Regions from separate parts of the Streptomyces sp. NPDC001381 genome, predicted to be linked through region 3. Evidence: riboswitches for the same ligand, from Rfam matches in the RefSeq annotation. Region 3 holds a riboswitch; each other region holds the start of a gene.

What was found. A riboswitch is a leader RNA that binds a small molecule or an ion and turns the genes downstream of it on or off. The one in region 3 is predicted to bind cobalamin.
Region 1: linked by a shared signal. The riboswitch ahead of ACFY2L_RS20665 (HoxN/HupN/NixA family nickel/cobalt transporter) and the one ahead of ACFY2L_RS14670 (ribonucleoside-diphosphate reductase subunit alpha) in region 3 are both predicted to bind cobalamin.
Region 2: linked by a shared signal. The riboswitch ahead of ACFY2L_RS02985 (prenyltransferase/squalene oxidase repeat-containing protein) and the one ahead of ACFY2L_RS14670 (ribonucleoside-diphosphate reductase subunit alpha) in region 3 are both predicted to bind cobalamin.
Region 4: linked by a shared signal. The riboswitch ahead of ACFY2L_RS00335 (cobalamin biosynthesis protein) and the one ahead of ACFY2L_RS14670 (ribonucleoside-diphosphate reductase subunit alpha) in region 3 are both predicted to bind cobalamin.

What each region holds. Positions count from the first base shown of each region.
Region 1 is NZ_JBIAWO010000004.1:462,608-465,996, forward strand. It holds gene ACFY2L_RS20660 (hypothetical protein) at 1-653, opposite strand, end outside; gene ACFY2L_RS20665 (HoxN/HupN/NixA family nickel/cobalt transporter) at 745-1,851, opposite strand; cobalamin riboswitch at 1,879-2,069, opposite strand; gene ACFY2L_RS20670 (LAETG motif-containing sortase-dependent surface protein) at 2,128-3,084, opposite strand; gene ACFY2L_RS20675 (glycoside hydrolase family 13 protein) at 3,332-3,389, shown strand, end outside.
Region 2 is NZ_JBIAWO010000001.1:658,822-662,210, forward strand. It holds gene ACFY2L_RS02975 (nuclear transport factor 2 family protein) at 40-474, shown strand; gene ACFY2L_RS02980 (hypothetical protein) at 565-1,008, shown strand; cobalamin riboswitch at 1,277-1,410, shown strand; gene ACFY2L_RS02985 (prenyltransferase/squalene oxidase repeat-containing protein) at 1,527-2,747, shown strand; gene ACFY2L_RS02990 (SCO2322 family protein) at 2,744-3,367, shown strand; gene ACFY2L_RS02995 (energy-coupling factor transporter transmembrane protein EcfT) at 3,360-3,389, shown strand, end outside.
Region 3 is NZ_JBIAWO010000003.1:234,310-237,698, reverse strand. It holds gene ACFY2L_RS14670 (ribonucleoside-diphosphate reductase subunit alpha) at 1-1,041, opposite strand, end outside; cobalamin riboswitch at 1,164-1,313, opposite strand; gene ACFY2L_RS14665 (GNAT family N-acetyltransferase) at 1,353-1,859, opposite strand; gene mctP (monocarboxylate uptake permease MctP) at 1,930-3,389, opposite strand, start outside.
Region 4 is NZ_JBIAWO010000001.1:61,878-65,266, reverse strand. It holds gene ACFY2L_RS00340 (cobyric acid synthase) at 1-591, opposite strand, end outside; gene ACFY2L_RS00335 (cobalamin biosynthesis protein) at 588-1,532, opposite strand; cobalamin riboswitch at 1,630-1,773, opposite strand; gene ACFY2L_RS00330 (hypothetical protein) at 1,903-2,124, opposite strand; gene ACFY2L_RS00325 (anion permease) at 2,159-3,389, opposite strand, start outside.

The DNA.
Region 1 (3,389 bases), on a different contig from region 3:
GCGTCCGGGGTGCCCTCGTCCGCGGGTGCGGCGGCCGCGGCGAGCTCGGCGAGGTCGGGCAGCATCCCGGCGAGCGCCTTCAGCAGCTTGTCCATGTCCACCACCTCGGGCAGCGGGAAGTAGAGGAAGCACACCCCGTCGTCCGTGCGGGAGACCGCCGGTGCCGCGAACCTCGTCAGGCGGTCCGGCAGATCGGAGGCGTAGAACCGCTCGGCCGTCGCCGCGGAGCCGTTCTTGCTCATCGGCAGGTACGGAAGGTCCCCGCCGAACCGGAGGTTGAGCTCCGCGGCACTCCAGTGGCGCTCCAGGCGCAGCATGGGCCCGCTGCCGCGCACCTCGAAGAACACGATGAGCCAGTGCTGCATGTCCCTGCGCCCCACCGGTTCCCAGCGCCTGGCGACGGTGACCCGGTGGCCGCCGAGCGTGCCGGTCACGGCGAAGCCGGGCACCGTCCGCAGCAGCCAGGGGAAGTGGCCCGCCCACCGGCCCTCTCCGTCCCGGCGGCCCTCGATCCGCTTCCAGCCCGGACGGGCGGCCAGGGCCCGCATCGCCCGGTCCGCCTTGCCGGCCCGGCGCGCGGTGCGGAACGCGAGCGTGCCTCCGACGACGAACGGCGCCAGGAGGATGGCCGACCACATGATCCAGGGGAGCATGGACGTCCCTTCCTTCCGCGCCGGGGACCGGGGTGCCCCCGTATCGTCCCGCCCGGGCGGCGGCGGGACATCGGTGGATCTACGTAGAGCCCTACGGAAGTCCCCGTGTCGTCGGCCGGGGGGTCCAGCGTTCCTCCACCCTGGCGAACCGCCAGTAGGCGATCGCCGCCGCCCACACGAGCACGAACAGGCCGACGATGACGTATCCGACGTTGTCGAGGTCGAGCGCCGCGATCCGGCCGGTGACGCCGTCCGTCAGGCGGAACTTCTCGTGCAGGACGCCGACCAGCTCGATCGTGCCGATGAAGAAGGCGACGGCGATGGACAGGCCGGTGATGGCGAGGTTGTAGAAGACCTTGCGGACGGGGTGGGAGAACGCCCACTGGTAGGCGAAGTTCATGAAGGTGCCGTCGAGGGTGTCGAAGAGGCTCATCCCGGCGGCGAACAGGAGGGGGAGGCAGAGGATCGCGTACCAGGGCAGTCCGGCCGCCGCCCCGGAGCCCGCCATCACCATCAGGGTGACCTCGGTGGCGGTGTCGAAGCCGAGCCCGAAGAGGAAGCCGAGCGGGAACATCTGCCCGGGCCGGGACACCGACTTGGTCAGCCGGCCGAGGATCCGGTTCATGAACCCGCGGGAGTCCAGGTGCTGTTCCAGCTCCCGCTCGTCGTACGTCCCCTCCCGCATCGCCCGGAAGACGCGCAGGATCCCCCTCAGGGCGACGAGGTTGAGGGCGGCGATGAGGTAGAGGAACGTGCCGGAGACGGTCGTGCCGAGGAAGCCGAGGACCTGGTGGGTGCGTGAGTCCTCGTTCATCACCGTGCCGGCGAGCCGGGTGCCGCCGGCGATGAGCGCGGCGAGGAGCACGACCACGCTGGAGTGCCCGAGGGCGAACCAGAACCCCACCGACACCGGCCGCTTGCCGTCCGCCATCAGCTTGCGGGTGGTGTTGTCGATCGCGGCGATGTGGTCGGCGTCGAAGGCGTGCCGCATGCCGAGGGTGTAGGCGGTGACGCCGAGCCCGATGCCGAAGGCCTTGTTCCCGACCTCGTAGTGACCGGGCACGACGAGCAGGAAGAGGATGCCGAAGGCCAGTACGTGCAGGCCGGCTATGGCGGCCATCAGCCCCGCCGTCCTGACGGTGTCCTCGCGCCGCCATCGGAAGGCGGCGGCTCCGGGCAGGGCGACGGGCTCGGTCATGCGGTCACGCTCCAGCACCTCGTGGATCACTTCGTGAGATGCCGTGGCCGGTCTCCTGGCTGCGGGTGCCGACGTCTCCGGCCCGCCTTCCCGGCCGTCTCATGACGGCCAGTGGCTGTCCCGCGGGGGGACTCGGGCCGGGGACTCCCCGATCACAGTGGCGAGGGCCGCTCCGGTGTCGCACCGGATTCCCGAACACCACGACCCGCCCACCGTAACGTACGGCCGCCCCGGCTCCACGAGGGTGCCGGGGCGGCCGTACCGGAGAGGCGCGGGTCAGGCGCGGGTCGCCTTGCGGCGGCGGGTGGCCACCACGATCGCCGCGCCGCCGAGCAGCAGGGCGGCGGCGCCGCCCGCGATCAGCGGGGTGGCGCTGTTCGCGCCGGTCTCGGCGAGGTCGCCACCGCCGCCGTCGGGCGTGGTGGCGGGGGCGGTGGTCGACTCGGAGGCGGACGGGGCCGGGGTGCTCGACTCCGACTCGGGCTCCGACGCCGTCGGCGACGGGGTCGTGCTCTCGGACGACGAGTCCGACGGCGGGGCCGAGGAGGCGGGCGCCGACGGCGACTCACCGCCGCCGGCCGGCGGGGACGACGACGGCGGCTGCTCGGTGACCGTGCAGTCCTTCGTGCCGCCGTTCCACGCGGCGATCAGCTTGTCCTTGATGACCGGCCGGTCCGGTCCCTTGGGCAGTTCGCCGTGCTCGAAGCCGTCCTTGGCGTCGAGCTTGCCGTCGAACTTCACCGCACCGCGGTAGAGGTCGATCTGCGCGTAGCAGCCGGCGTCGGGGACGGAGATGTCGAGCGTGTCGGTCTGCCCGGGCTTGACGGTCACCGAGTCGAAGTCGACGAAGACCTGCTCACCGGAGGTGCCGAAGGTGGCGCCGTGGGCGAGGTAGGAGGCCAGGGAGGCGGTGCAGGTGCTCGCGTCGCCGGCCGTGCGGACGCTGATGTGGACCTCGCCGTCCTGGGTCGGCTTGAGGTTCTGGTCGTCGACCCGCACCGAGTCGAAGAAGTTCTTGCCGTCGAGCGAGAACTGGCAGCGGTCGGTCCCCGTCTCGGTGCCCGCGCCGGTGCCCGGCTGGTAGTGACCGCCGGTGTTCCAGCCGTCCCCGCCGGGGGTGCCGGACTGGGCCCAGGCGCCGGAGGCGGCGGCGACGGAGGCGGCGCAGAGGGTGAGCGAAGCGGCGCCCGTCCCCAGCAGGCGGCGCACGGTGACACGTCTCGCTATGGACATGCGTATCCATTCTTGGCGAATGCCAGGGCAAAGCCAGGGCTGATTGGTCAGATCAGAAGAAACACGGGGCCCTTCGGTCACAGGCGCCACAGTGTCCGCCCATCGTCGTGTGGACGTGAGAGCGCTGTCAACCTGGTGCAAAACCTGGGGAGTTCAAGCTTCCATCACGACTTCGTCACGTGCGGAACGATCCCCTCCGGACCGTCAGCACGTTCACTTTCCCGGCAACTTGGACAGACTTCCGTTCGTGACCGACATCTCCTCACGCAACCCCGACTGGTGGCGCCAGGCCGTCGTCTACCAGG
Region 2 (3,389 bases), on a different contig from region 3:
CTGCCCACACCCCTCCCGGACCCTCAGGTGGCGACACCCATGGACCCGATCGCACAGCTCCTCGCCGAACGCGCCTGCCAGCGTCTGCTCCTCGACCTCGTCCGCCGTCTCGACCTCGGCGAACCCGGCTCCGTGGCCGAGCTGTTCACCGAGGACGGCACGTGGACCTGGCCCGAGGGCGAACGCCTGGTCAAGGGCCGCGCCGCCCTGCGCGCCCACTTCGGCTCCCGCCCCGCCGACCGCCACGCCCGCCGCCTGATGGCCGACGTCCACGTCCAGGTGACGTCCCCGGACACGGCGAGGGCGACGTCGTACTTCACCACGTACCGCGTGGACGCCTCCGCGGCCCGAGCTTCTGCCCCGGTGGGGATCGGCCACTACGAGGACACCCTGCGCCGCACCCCCGACGGCTCCTGGCTGCTCGCGGCCCGCACCCTGCGCCTGCCGTGCGACCGCCCCACGCCGCGTCTGTAGACCCCCTGGGCTCCCTCGCCCGGCACGCGAGACCGGGCAGCTCTAGACTCACAGGGTCTCAGCTGAATAACCGTCAAAGGATCAACTACGTTGCTCGCAGCACGCATTGGCACTGTCCTCGGTGGTATCGCCGCCGCGACCCTGCTCACGATCGGCAACGCCTCGGCCGTCCACTTCGAGATCGACGAGGCCGACGCCACGCCGTTCGACGGAAGTGTGCCGTCCGCCACGGAGTGCGCCCACAACTCCGTGGGGAAGGGCTGTTTCCGCGAGGTCGGGGACTGGTTCGAGATCGTCGACGAGAAGAAGGACGGGCACGCGACCCTCGTCGTCTGGCGCAGCATCTACCCCGAGAGCCAGGCGACCATCCGGCAGGGAACCATCTGGAACACCGCCGGCTTCCAGACCTACCGGTACCAGAACAAGGATCTCCACGAGGGATACCTCCTCGAGCTCCGGGTGTGCGCCGGTGAGTGGCACAACAAGCACGTCATCGACAGCACCTGCAGCGCCTGGACGACGACCAAGTCCTGAACCCGCCCTCGGGCGGGGTCGCCGTGCTCCGGGGTGCACCAGTCGATGTCCTGGAGCCGTCGGCGGTGAGGTTCACATCGTCGGCCCCTCCAGCCGCTCCCTCACCAGGTCGGTGCGGGGCGGCGGCGCGTACGGCGGGCGCGGGGTGGCCGTGGCCGGCTCGACGGACTTCCCCGGCGACGACGACGGTGACGGCGCTGCCCAACCTGGCGGGGGCGGGCCCGGTGGCGGCGGACGTCTCACAGCCACCCCTCAGGGCCCTGGCTACCTGCGGGTAGAGTGACCGCGTCGTCATCACACCCGTACGGGGGGAAGCCGGTGCAATTCCGGCGCTGACCCGCAACCGTGAACCACCGCGCCGGTGGTGAGCCGGACTGCCCCGTGCGGACGTTGACCGGCTCACGTGCGCGGCAGCCCGCCGTCGCACGGCACCGTCGAGGTCTACGGAGCCGAGCCGCCGGGGTGTCCCGTGCTGCCCGGCTCCCGGACCTCCCGACCGGGAGAGGCACCCGCCGATCATGAAGTTCCGCCACAGCGCCGCGGCCCTGGCCGCCACCACCGCCGCAGTCCTGGGTGCCGCCGTTCCGTCCGTCGCCGCCACCCCCACCCCGGCGGCCGGGATACCCGACGGCCTCTACGGCACCGCCGACCCGACGTACGACGGCGTGTGGCGCCAGTCGCTGGCGCTGCTCGCGCAGGACACCGTGGGCGTGGTCCCCGCCGACCGGGCCGTCGCGTGGCTGGCGGGGCAGCAGTGCGCCGACGGGGCGTTCGCGCCGTTCCGCGCCGACACCGCCAAGGCCTGCGGCGCCGGGCTCCAGGTCGACACCAACAGCACCGCCGCCGCCGTCCAGGCACTGGCCGCCGTCGGCGGGCACGACGGCGTGACCGGCAAGGCCGTCACCTGGCTGAAGTCCGCGCAGAACACCGACGGCGGCTGGGGCTACTCCCCTGGCGGGGCCAGCGACGCCAACTCGACGTCCGTCGTCATCGGCGCGCTGACCGCCGTGGGGGAGAAGCCGGCGGATGTCCGCAAGGGCGGCCGGTCCCCGTACGACGCCCTGATGAAGCTCGCCCTGCCGTGCGAGGGCGAGGGCGCGGGCGCCTTCGCCTACCAGCCGGACAAGAAGGGCGGGCTGGCCGCCAACGCGGACGCGACGGCCGCGGGCGTGGTGGGCGCGCTCGGCAGGGGCCTGGTGGTGACCTCGGGCAAGGAGGCGGCCGCGGCCTGCGCCGACGCCGACCGGCCGACGCCGCGGCAGGTGGCGGCCAACGGCGCCTCCTACCTGGCGCGGGTGCTCGCCGGGAACGGGTACCTCACCTCCGTCCTCCCCGGCGCGGAGGACCAGCCCGACTACGGCAACACCGCCGACGCGGTGGTCGCGCTCGCCGCGCAGGGCGGGGCCGCCCAGGCCACGAAGCCCCTGCGGTGGCTGGAGCGGAACTCCGCGGCCTGGGCGCGGCAGAGCGGCCCCGCCGCATACGCCCAGCTCATCTTCGCGGCGCACGCCACGGGCACCGACCCCCGCGACTTCGGCGGCACCGACCTGGTCGAGAAGCTCAACGCGACGGGCCCCGCGCCGCGGGCGCAGCAGGCCGCCGAGAACGCGGCGGAGAAGCCGGACCGGAAGGACGAGGGCGACGACGGGTACGGCACGTGGTGGACCGTCGGTGTCTTCCTCGTCGCCGGTGTCGGCATCGGCTTCCTGATCAGCGGCCGCAGGAAGCAGCAGCCGTGACGCGCCGCCGCTGCCTCCTGCTCCTCGCCGCGCTGTTCCTGACCCTGGCGGGCACCGGCCCGGCCCACGCCACCGGTTACCGCTACTGGTCCTTCTGGGAACGCACCGGCGGCCACTGGTCGTACGCCACCCAGGGGCCGGGCACCGCCCGCCCCTCCGACGGCGACGTCCAGGGCTTCCGCTTCGCGGTCAGCGCGGACTCCGAGGACGCGTCCCGGCCCCGGGGCGCGGCCTCCTTCGACGCGATCTGCGCGCGGACGCCCGAGCGGTCCGGTACGAAGCGGGTGGCCCTGGTCATCGACTTCGGCACCCGGCGGGACGCCCCGTCCGGCGCGACCCCGCCCGCCCTGCGCCGGGCCTGCGCCCGGGTCTCCCCCGACGCCACGACGGCGGAGGCCCTGGCCTCCGTCGCCAAGCCCCTCCGCTACGACGCGAACGCCCTGCTGTGCGCGATCGCGGGGTACCCGAGGACGGGGTGCGGGGAGCAGGTGTCGGCGCGGCCCGAGGCGGAGCCCGAACCCGACGGCGGGCCGTCGGTGGGCGTGTACGCGGGCGCGGCGGTGGTGGCGGTCCTGGCAGCGGCAGCGGTCCGGCAGGCCCGGCGGCGCGGGAATGCGTGACGAGCGCGGCCGCGGGCAGTCG
Region 3 (3,389 bases):
GGCGTTCACCCGGCGCATGAACTCGTCCGGGACCCAGTGCGCGAGGTTCAGGTTGTGCGTACGGCGGGCGTCCTCACCGGTGTTGTCGCGCAGCTCCAGGAACTCCTCGATGTCGGAGTGCCAGGTCTCCAGGTAGACCGCGGCCGCGCCCTTGCGCCGGCCGCCCTGGTTCACGGCGGCGACGGAGGCGTCCAGGGTCTTCAGGAACGGGACGATGCCGTTGGAGTGCCCGTTGGTGCCGCGGATCAGCGAACCGCGGCTGCGGATCCGGGAGTACGACAGCCCGATGCCGCCGGCGTGCTTGGAGAGCCGGGCCACCTGGTGGTAGCGGTCGTAGATCGAGTCCAGCTCGTCCAGCGGGGAGTCGAGGAGGTAGCAGGACGACATCTGGGGGTGCCGGGTGCCGGAGTTGAAGAGCGTGGGGGAGGACGGCAGGTAGTCGAGGCGGCTCATGAGCCCGTAGAGCGCCGCGACCTCGTCCAGGGCACGGGTGGTGTCGTCCTCGGCGAGACCGCAGGCCACCCGCAGCAGGAAGTGCTGGGGCGTCTCGACGACCTTGCGGGTGTGCGGGTGCCGCAGCAGGTAGCGGCTGTGCAGGGTGCGGAGCCCGAAGTAGCCGAAGCGGTCGTCGGCGGCCGGGTCGATCAGCGCGTCCAGGCGGGCCGCGTGCAGCCGTACGAAGTCGGCGGTGCGGTCGGCGATGAGGCCCTCGCGGTGACCGACGGCCACGGACCCGGTGAACGAGGTGACGCCCTGGGAGGCGGCCTCCGTGGCGATGCTGATCGTCAGCAGCCGGGCGGCCAGCCGGGAGTAGGCGGGGTCCTCGGAGATCAGGCCGGCGGCCGCCTCCGTGGCCAGCTCGCGCAGCTCCCTCTCGTCCGCCCCGGCGGACCGGCCGCGCAGCGCGGCGGCGGCGACCCGGCCGGGGTCGGCGTCGGGGAGGTCGGCGGTCAGCTCGGTCAGGGTCCGCAGCAGCGCGGCACCGGGACCGTCGGTTTCCGGCAGGACGGCTGAGGCCGGATCGGCTGGCGCGATGGTCACGTGGGGCTCTCCCTCGCTCGGCAGGGGGCCTGGCGCGGAGCAGGGGGCAGCACACGAGCGCACGCGGCGTCGCGTCCACCGGCCCACTCCACGAGGCCCGGACGTCAAGGCACCCGGGCCGGACGGCCGGGTGCGCTGCCGACAGGTCCTCGGACTGGACAGGCGTGCGGACACGGGTGGGCGCACACGCGAGTACACCGTTGCGGGACAGTTCCGGATTCGCACCGGATTCCCCTGCGGCGACAGCGAGCATGAGCATACATCTTGTGCTCACCCGTCACGCCACCCCCAGATGTTGTGTCGGGGTGGTTTCAGAGTGTCAACTTGTAGGTGAGGAGAGTGAGGTCGTCCAGGTGCGGCACGGGATTCCAGTCCCGCTCCGGTGTGCGGACGAAGCCGAGGCGCTCGTAGAGGCGGTGGGCGCTGTGCATGGCGCGCTGGGTCGACAGGACGACGGCGGTGCGGCCCTCCATGGCCCGGGCGCGGTCGACACAGCTCCGCACGAGGGCCTCACCGGCGCCCCGGCCCCGCGCCTCGCGCGTGACGGCGAGCGCCCTGATCTCCGTCTCGCCGGGACGGGCGATGTCGGCGACGGGGCCGGGGCCGGGGACGAAGGTGACTCCGCCGAGGAGCCGTTCGCCCTCCACGGCCACGAGGACCTCGGCGGCGGCCGCCCGCCCGGCCACGTCCTTCAGCACGGGCAGGTACTCGTCGCCCTCGCCGTAGTCGAGCAGGCCGTCGTCGAGGTAGGCACGGGCCGTCATCTCGCCGAGGGCGGCGTACTCGCTGGGTTTCGCCTGCCTGATCCGGATGTCCATGGCGCGCAGTGTGCCCCATGCGCACGACGGCGGGCCGCCGGATTTTCCCGACGGCCCGCCGCGGTCTCGTCTAGTGGGACGCTCCGGCGGTCGCCGGCGGCAGCTCCACCTGCACCCCCGGGTCCCCGGCGTCCGCCGTGTAGTCCTGCGGCCTGGTCTCGTCGATGCCCTCGGGGGCCTTCACGGCCTTGAGGGCGAAGGTCAGGACCACGGTCACGACGGCATTGAGGACGAACGCCGTGAGACCGATGTAGCCGATCTCTCCGATGCCCGGGATCTCCTTCGCCGAGCCGCCGAAGTGCTTCTGGGTCGGGGAGGCGACGCCGTACGCGGCGACCGTGCCGTAGACCATGCCGACCGCCCAGCCCGCGAGCAGCGCCCAGCGGTGGAACCAGCGGGTGAACAGGCCGCCGACCAGGGCCGGGAAGGTCTGCAGGATCCAGATGCCGCCCAGCAGCTGGAAGTTGATGGCGACCGTCTTGTCCATGGTGAGGACGAAGACCAGGGCGCCCACCTTCACCAGCAGGGACACCAGCTTGGAGACCCTGGTCTCCTGCGCGGGCGTGGCGTCCGGCTTGATGAAGTCCTTGTAGATGTTCCGGGTGAAGAGGTTCGCGGCCGCGATCGACATGATGGCCGCCGGCACGAGCGCGCCGATGCCGATCGCCGCGAACGCCACACCCGCGAACCACGCCGGGAACATGGTCTCGAACAGCTGCGGGATGGCCAGCTGTCCGTTGGTGACCTTGACCCCGGCCGCGATCGCCATGAAGCCCAGCAGCGCCAGCAGGCCCAGCATCAGCGAGTACAGCGGCAGGATGGTGGTGTTGCGGCGGATCACCTCACGGCTCTTGGAGGACAGGGTCGCGGTGATCGAGTGCGGGTACATGAACAGCGCGAGCGCGGAGCCGAGGGCCAGGGTGGCGTAGGTCCACTGGCCCGGTTCGGCCGGGGCCAGCGCGCCGCGCGGCTTGCCCGTGGCCGGGTTGGTCTGGCCGAACGCCTCGCCGGCCTTGGCGAAGATGTCGTCGAAGCCGCCCAGCTTGATCGGGATGTAGATGATCGCCACCGCGATGACGATGTAGATCAGCGTGTCCTTCACGAACGCGATCAGCGCGGGGGCCCGCAGACCGGACGAGTAGGTGTACGCGGCCAGCACACCGAACGCGATCAGCAGCGGCAGGTCCTTGACGAACCAGTTCGTGTTCTCGCCGCCGCCGACGCCCATCACGTCGAGCACCGCCTGGATGCCCACGAGTTGCAGCGCGATGTAGGGCATCGTCGCCAGGATGCCGGTCAGCGCCACCGCCAGCGACAGGCCCTTGGAGCCCCAGCGGCCGCGCACGAAGTCCGAGGTCGTCACGTACCCGTGCTTGTGCGAGACCGACCACAGGCGGGGCAGGAACGTGAAGATCAGCGGGTACACGAGGATCGTGTAGGGCACCGCGAAGAAGCCGGCCGCGCCCGCCGCGTAGATCGCCGCCGGCACGGCGACGAAGGTGTACGCCGTGTAGAGGTCGCCGCCCAGCA
Region 4 (3,389 bases), on a different contig from region 3:
GTTGACGAGGAATCCGGCGACGAGCGCCTGGTCCTCGGGGGAGAGGAGCGCGACGGTCCCGAAGAACGACGCGAAGACCCCACCGCGGTCGATGTCGCCGACGACGAGCACGGGGAGCCCGGCGTTCCGGGCGATCCCCATGTTCACGATGTCGGTCCGCCGCAGATTGATCTCGGCGGGAGAACCGGCCCCCTCACAGATCACCGCGTCATACGTGCCCCGCAACTCGGCCAGACAGTCGAGGACCGTCCCGAGAAGCCGTTGCTGGCGCCCGCCGTGATACCCCCGTGCGCTCAGCTCGCCCACCGGCTTCCCGAGCAGCACCACCTGACTGCTCTGCTCGCCACCGGGCTTGAGCAGCACGGGATTCATCAGCGCGGTCGGCTCGATGCGGCAGGCCTGCGCCTGCATGGCCTGCGCCCGCCCGATCTCGGCCCCTTCCTTCGTCACGAACGAATTCAGGGACATGTTCTGCGCCTTGAAGGGGGCGACCTTCACCCCCTGCCGCACCAGCCACCGGCAGATGCCCGCCGTGACGACACTCTTGCCGGCGTCGGAGGTGGTACCGGCGACCAGGAGACCCCCGCTCATGAGCTCCGCCCCTTCGCGATGAGGCGCGCGGCGACGGTGACGCCGAGCGCGAGCAGGCCGACACGGCGGGAGAGCCGTACGGCGCGTTCGATGTCGTGGGCGACGACGGCACGTCCCGCCGTCCCGTTGAGCACGGGCCGGTGCTCCACCCGCCCGGCGTAGGACAGGGTCCCGCCCAGCCGCACCCCGAGCGCACCGGCGAAGGAGGCCTCCACGGGACCGGCGTTGGGACTGGGGTGCAGGTGGGCGTCGTCCCGCCAGGCCCGTACGGCGGCGCGCGGCCGGTCGCCGGCGACGGCGGCGAGGACGGCGGTCAGCCGCGCCCCCGGCCACCCCGCGAGGTCGTCGAGCCGCGCGGAGGCCCACCCGAAGCGCCGGTACCGGGGCGACCTGTGCCCGACCATCGCGTCCAGGGTGTTGACGGCCCGGAACCCGAGCAGCCCCGGCACACCGCCCACGGCGCCCCACACCAGGGCGCCCACCACGGCGTCGGAGGTGTTCTCGGCGACGGACTCGACGACGGCCCGCGCGATCCCGTCGGCGTCGAGGGCCTGCGGATCCCGCCCGCACAGGTGGGGCAGCCGGGCCCGCGCGCCCTCGACGTCCCCCGCCTCCAGGGCGCGCCCGACGGCACGGGCCTCGCGGGCGAGCGAGGTCCCGCCCACCACGGCCCAGGTGGCGGCGGAGGCGAGAGCGACGGAAGCGGCCGGGGAACGCCGTACGGCCCGGTCGGCGGCGGCCCCGAGGACCACGGCCCCACCGGCGCAGACGACGGTGTGCAGGGCGCCCCACCCGCGGTGGTCCCGCCACAGCACCCGCTCCACGGCTCCGGCGGCCCGCCCGAACGCGGCGACCGGATGCCCCCGGCGTGGATCACCGAGGAGCAGGTCACCGAGGAGGCCGAGGGCGGCGCCGTACGCGTGAACGCGATCGGCACGCATCGGCTCAGCCGGCCGCGGGGTCGGGCAGCGAGCTGGTGCTGTACCTCAACGGCCGAGCGAGCATGGCGATATGTCCTCACTCAGGGTGTCCACGCCCTGGTTCGACGAGACCGGCGGCGAGAGTTCCTGGCTCCCGGGGTGGTGCACCCCGGTGACAGTGGCGGGACCGCGCCGGATTCGCACCGGCTTCCTCTTCTGCCGCCGTACATGGCTCCGGCAGTCCACCATGGCCCCGGAAGGGCCGTCAACTTGCCGTTGACCTGCGAGGCTGGAGTGTGCTGAGCCCCACACAGGGGCGGTTCCGGAGGTCACGGAAAAGGGGTGCGGGACGGCGATCCGTCCCGCACCCCGAGGTGTCCGAGCTGGTGGGTCAGGCCACGATCAGGGAGATCCCGTACGCCACCGCCGCCGCGCAGGCCGCGAAGCACGCGTAGGCGCCGGTGACCGCGAGGGTGGCGGAGCCGCCCTGTTCCGCGGCGCGTTCCTGACGGGACAGGCCCATGATGCCGAGGGTGAAGAGGGCCACCAGGGCCACGGTGATCACGAGGCTGACGCCGAAGACGGAGCCGAGGGCCGCCCAGTCGATCTTCATGCTGCTTCTCTTCCTTCGTACCGGGTGGGCGGGTTCAGACCGCGGGGGCCGTGGGCTCGGTGGCCGTGGCGGCCGGGGAGGGGATGGTGGCCGTCAGGCCCTCGGTGACCGTGCCGGCCGGAGGCGGGGCGACGGCGGCGATCGCCGTGGTGACCACGCCCGCCGGCTCCTCGGTCTCGTTGACGTTGGACGCGTCCACGACCTCGCGGCGCGAGATCTTCCAGATCGCCGCGCTGGAGGCGACGAGGAAGACCGCCACGACCGCCGTGCCCCAGTCGCCCAGGTTCGTGACCGACTCGGCCAGCGCGCCCACCAGGGCGGCCGCCGGGAGCGTCAGGCCCCAGGCCACGAACATCCGGGTCGCCGTGGACCAGCGGACCACGCCGCCCTTGCGGCCCAGCCCCGCGCCCATCACCGAACCGGAGACGGAGTGCGTGGTGGAGAGGGAGAAACCGAGGTGGGAGGAGGCCAGGATGACCGTCGCCGCGCTGGTCTGGGCGGCGAAGCCCTGCTGCGGCTGGAGGTCGGTCAGGCCCTTGCCCATGGTGCGGATGATGCGCCAGCCGCCGAGGTAGGTGCCGAGCGCGATGGCCAGGCCGGCGGAGAGGATGACCCAGGTGGGCGGGTCGGAGTCGGGGGCGACGGCACCGCCGGCGACCAGGGCGAGGGTGATGATGCCCATCGTCTTCTGCGCGTCGTTCGTGCCGTGCGCGAGGGAGACCAGGCCGGCCGAGGCGATCTGGCCCGCGCGGTAGCCCTTGTCGGCCGCCTTGCCGTCGGCCTTCTTGCCGAGGGTGTAGGACAGGCGCGTCGCCAGCATCGCCGCGATGCCCGCGACCAGCGGGGCGGCGACCGCCGGGATCAGGACCTTGGTGACCAGGACGTCACCGTGGACCGCGCCCATGCCGGCGGAGGCGATGGTGGCGCCGATCAGACCGCCCATGAGGGCGTGGGAGGAGCTGGAGGGGAGGCCCACCAGCCAGGTCAGCAGGTTCCAGAGGATCGCGCCGACCAGGGCGGCGAAGATGACCTCGGGACGGATGCCGGTCTCGTCGACGAGACCCTTGGAGATCGTGTTGGCGACCTCCACCGAGAGGAATGCGCCCACAAGGTTGAGCACGGCGGACATGGCCACCGCGACCTTGGGCTTGAGTGCACCGGTGGAGATGGTCGTGGCCATCGCGTTGGCGGTGTCGTGAAAACCGTTCGTGAAATCGAACGCGAGTGCGGTTACCACCACAATCGCGAGGATCAGCGAGAAGTTT